2 regions of the Limnomicrobium aquaticum genome follow, and region 2 is predicted to be linked to the other one. Evidence: riboswitches for the same ligand, from Rfam matches in the RefSeq annotation. Region 2 holds a riboswitch; the other holds the start of a gene.
The links. A riboswitch is a leader RNA that binds a small molecule or an ion and turns the genes downstream of it on or off. The one in region 2 is predicted to bind FMN.
Positions count from the first base shown of each region.

Region 1: linked by a shared signal. The riboswitch ahead of ABID16_RS05435 (DMT family transporter) and the one ahead of ribB (3,4-dihydroxy-2-butanone-4-phosphate synthase) in region 2 are both predicted to bind FMN.

Region 1 is NZ_JBEPMB010000001.1:1,100,116-1,102,567, forward strand. Features, by position in the region: gene ABID16_RS05430 (Lrp/AsnC ligand binding domain-containing protein) at 2-238, shown strand; gene ABID16_RS05435 (DMT family transporter) at 292-1,197, opposite strand; FMN riboswitch at 1,290-1,439, opposite strand; gene hupB (DNA-binding protein HupB) at 1,621-1,893, opposite strand; partial or broken gene lon (endopeptidase La) at 2,171-2,452, opposite strand, start outside.
Region 2 is NZ_JBEPMB010000005.1:104,395-106,846, forward strand. Features, by position in the region: gene ABID16_RS15935 (NAD(P)/FAD-dependent oxidoreductase) at 1-554, shown strand, start outside; FMN riboswitch at 672-823, shown strand; gene ribB (3,4-dihydroxy-2-butanone-4-phosphate synthase) at 953-1,609, shown strand; gene ABID16_RS15945 (bifunctional aminoglycoside phosphotransferase/ATP-binding protein) at 1,766-2,452, shown strand, end outside.

The sequences.
Region 1 (2,452 bases), on a different contig from region 2:
CATGCGCTGCATTTTCACCCAGGTCCGCTGCAGGCCGGGCCAGACTTACGAAGTTGCCGACAAGATCTATGAGAAGGAAGTCGTCTCCGAACTCTATTCGACAAGCGGCGACTACGATCTCATCGCAAAAATCTACGTGCCGGACGGCCAGGACATCGGCCGCTACGTCAACGATATCTTCGTCGACATTCCCGATGTCGAGCGGACGCTGACGACGATCACATTTCACGCGTTCTGACGCGCAACACAATCGACAGCAAACGGGGGCTTCGGCCCCCGTTTCCGTTTCAGTTACTCTGCGGCAACCGCCCTCTCCCGTCGCGATTCGTAAGTCATGATGAAAAGCGAAGCGCCGAGAATCAGGACCGCGCCAAGCCAGAGCGTTCCGGCAGGGGCGTAACCGAAGACGATCCAGCCGGCGAGAACGTTAAGCGGCAGTTTCAGATCATCAAAGGGCTGGACATAGGCGGCGTCCGCGGTCGCATAGGCAAGGGTCAGAAGATATTGCGCCACAGCGGTCAGAAGGCCCAGAGCGATGAAGATGCCAAGAGCGGGGCCGGTAGGAACTTCGAAGCCCGAGGCGAGCGCGAAGGCGCCATTCACCGGGGTTAGCAGAAGAAGCAGCCAGACCGTGATGGCTTCCGGCGATTCGTCGTGTGTGAGGCTCTTCGTGTAAAGAGAGGTGGCGCCCCAGAGAAGTGCTGCCAATACCGGAAGGAGTGCCGCCCAGGTAAACGTATCCGACCAGGGCTGCAGAATGATCATCGCGCCGGCAAAGCCGGTCGCGGTCGCGGCCCAACGCGCCGGCCCTACCCGTTCGCCCAGAAAGATGCGTGCACCGAGGATGATGAAAAACGGTGATGTCATGACGAGCGCAATTGCTTGCCAGATCGGCACATGCGCCAGCCCCATCACCCAAGCCTGAACGCCGAAGACGGAAAAGGCAACCCGGACAATATGGCTCGTCGGATAGTTCGTGCGCATGGCGCGGATGCCGACACGCCAGAGATAGGGCAGCGAAAACAGGAGCGCGATTGCATATTGCCAGAAGGCGGTCGAAACCGAGCCAAAACCCAGCTTCATCGTCACCCATTGGGTGAGAACGTTGATGGCAGCAAAGGCCACGCCTGCCAGAACCATGATGGCGGCGGCGGCCACGGCCGGATATTTCAGTCTGAGATTTAGAATCTGATTCATGTTCAACTTCCCGAACAGGACCAACACAAATCAGGGCATGAGAATCAACGTCTTTCCCGCCCGCCTCTGAGCGGGATCAAAACAGACACGAGCCTCATTCTCTTTCATCCGGACTATGACCGTCGGCTCCGGATTTACACCAGATCTGCTGACCTTCGCCCATTATGAAGACGAAGCGCTCGCGGGCTTCGGGTTGCCCCGTTACCGCCGGTGGGGAATTTCACCCCGCCCTGAGAACGAATGCCGGACAAACCGACACGGCATCAATACGACGATTTCACAATTGCGGCAAGATTGCTGACATATTCCGCACTGTAACAGTGCCCAAAACGGAAAGACCCGGCGCGAGTTTCGCACCGGGTCTTCAAACCATTGCTTGCCGGGCCCAGTCTAAACTGGCGGGTGGCAGGCACGAAGCCGATCTTAGTTGACGGCGTCCTTGAGGCCTTTGCCGGCCGAGAACTTCGGCACGTTACGGGCCGGAATGGCAACTTCAGCACCCGTGGACGGGTTACGGCCGGTGGAAGCTTCGCGGCGCGAGACCGAGAAGTTGCCGAAGCCGACGAGACGGACGTCGCCGCCGTTCTTCAGTTCGCCCTGGATTGCTTCGAACACAGCGTCAACAGCCGATGCAGCATCGGTCTTGGACAGGCCAGCCTTTTCCGCAACTGCGGATACGAGCTCGTTCTTGTTCATGTTTCCACCCCTTTCTTACTGGTATGAAACGATTCGATTGGTCATCGCGGGCAGAATACGCAGGAGCGCGTCCGCCGCAACCGAAAATGCACTCAATCCCTTGTTTTGCAGGGCTTTGCGCGCTCTTTTCGTTAAAAAAGGCCGGCATTTCTGCCGGCCTCGGGTTCTTATCAGGTTCATTCCGGCGCAATTGAGGCCGGATGGCGTCAATGCGCGACGCCTACACCACTTTCTTCGGCCGAATCGGCGGGCACGACAGCGGCAGCCGCTTCGGGCTCCCAGACGATCGGCTGGGGCTGACGGACAAGCGCGTGCTGCAGGACTTCGCCCATGCGCGAGACCGGAATGATTTCCATCTCGTTCTTCACATTGTCCGGAATGTCGGCCAGATCCTTGGCGTTTTCTTCCGGGATCAGCACCTTCTTGATGCCGCCGCGGAGTGCCGCGAGCAGCTTTTCCTTAAGGCCACCGATCGGAAGGACACGTCCGCGAAGGGTGATTTCGCCGGTCATGGCGACATCCTTCGAAACCGGAATCCCGGTCATGATCGAAACGATGG
Region 2 (2,452 bases):
CGCCTTTCAAGCCGGGATTCATTCCGGTGGGTTACTGCCAGTTCGCGACCGTTCCGATGCCTGCCGCCGCGCGGGAAAAAATCCTCGCCGGCGGGGAGGGCTGCTGGGATACGGCGCTTGTCATGTCCTCCTTCCGCACCGATCACGCCGGCCGGATGATTGTCGGTGGCATGGGCGATAGCGAAGGCTTGGGCGCGCTTTTTCATGCCGACTGGGCGCGACGCAAGCTCAAGGCGCTGTTCCCCGGGATCGGCGATCTGCCCTTCGAACACAGCTGGCGCGGCCGCATCGCCATGACGAGCGACCATGTCCCGAAGATTGTCGCCTTCGGGCCGAACGCCTATGCAAGCTTCGGCTATTCCGGTCGCGGCATCGGTCCGGGTACTGTGTTCGGCACGCAGGCGGCGATTGCGCTTCTGGAGAACAATCCGGCTGCCTTGCCGGTCCAGCCCGTGCAGAGCCATAGCGAGCGTTTCGCCTCGGCCCGTGCCGCTTACTATGAATTCGGCGCGACGCTGACGCATGCGCTGCCCATCCGGGCTGCTGCCGGCTAGAGACGCTGAAATCATATTTTGCGTGGCCGGTAAGACTTTGAGTATCATATTTCAAGGTTGAAACGATTTTACCTGCCGTGAGCACTTGCAAAAGCCGATAAGTCCGACTTATCTTTGTCATGTTCTCAGGGCGGGGTGTAATTCCCCACCGGCGGTATCGGGAGAAATCCCGGAGCCCGCGAGCGCTTCCGTTACGCCTGTGATGGAAGGTCAGCAGATCCGGTGAGATGCCGGAGCCGACGGTATAGTCCGGATGGAAGAGGATCGCGCGGAAGCCTTTGGCTGTTATCAGTCGAGGTGTGACCGTTGCTATTCGCCCAAGGGATATTCGTGCGTTCGCTCGCAAGAGGGATCGTTTGAGATTGCCGGTTTCGGCATAACCCTTGAAAGGCATTGAAATGACATTTGCTAAAATCGAAGACGCGGTATCGGCGATCGCACGCGGCGAGATGATCGTCGTCGTGGACGATCATGACCGTGAAAACGAAGGCGACATCCTGTTTGCGTCCGAACACGCGACACCGGAGAAGATCGCCTTCATGATGAACCACGCACGCGGCCTCATCTGCGTGCCGATGACAGGCGAACGCCTTGATGCGCTCGACCTTCCGCCGATGGTGCCGCGCAACACGGAATCGATGCAGACGGCCTTCACCGTCTCGGTCGATTACATTCCCGGCACCTCAACTGGCATTTCCGCCGCCGACCGTGCCGCGACCATCCAGGCTCTGATCGACGAGACCGCAAAGCCGGAAGATTTCGCCCGTCCCGGCCATATCTTCCCGCTCCGCGCCGTGCCGGAAGGCGTTCTGCGCCGTCCCGGCCACACCGAAGCCGCGATCGATCTGTGCCGTCTCGCGGGCCTGAAGCCTTCGGGTGTCATTTGCGAAATCGCCAAGGACGACGGCACGATGGCCCGCCTGCCGGACCTCGAAATCTTCGCCGAAAAGCACGGTCTGAAGCTGATCGCCATCGAGGACCTCGTCGCCTATATCAAGGCGAAGAACATGATCTCGGCGACTGCGAATGATGAAGACCTGCTTGAAGCGGTCTGATCTTTAGCGCTCCGAGGCTGCGCCGAGCCCGGCAGATGGCCGGGCTTGACTAGCCGAACGCTTGACATGTGTCATGGCGGCGCGGCGCGCGCCCTGCCAGATTTCCGTCTGCAAGGCCTGTTACCGTTTAAAGGACAGGCCGGCAGCGGAGGAAGCATGATCACCGACGATCAGAAGGCCGTGACCTCTTTCCTGAGCGACGCGTCATCCTACGGTCTCACTGGCCCTGTCGAGGTGATGGAGACGCATATCTCGCGCATCTTTCTTGTTGCCGACCGAGCCTTCAAGATGAAGCGGGCAGTCGAGCTTCCCTATGTTGACTTCTCGACACCCGCGCTTCGGGTCGCAGCATGCGAGAAGGAGCGGATTCTCAATGCGCGCACGACGCAGGAGCTCTATCTCGGCGTCCGGCAGATCTACCGCTCAGCGGATGGCCAACTGTCTTTCGAAGCGCCGGGCGAGGTGGTCGATGCCGTTGTCGAAATGAAACGCTTCGACCAGTCGGCGCTGTTCGACCGTATGGCCATGGAAGGCGAGCTGACTCCGGCGCTGATGACCGAAGTCGCCCGGATGGTGGCGGCGTTTCATGCCGGTGTGCCGGCGGCCGCGGAGAGTGGTGCGGCCAATATCCTCGGCGTCCTCGACATCAACAGGGCGGGCTTTGCCACGAGCACGGTCTTTTCGGATGAAGAACAGGCCGCCATCGACAATCTGTTCCGCGAGTGGCTCGAAATCATCGCCCTGCATCTTGACCGCCGCGCCGAAGCTGGCAAGGTCCGCCTCTGCCACGGCGATCTGCATTTGCGCAATCTCTGCCTGCTCGACGCCAAGCCGCGCCTCTTC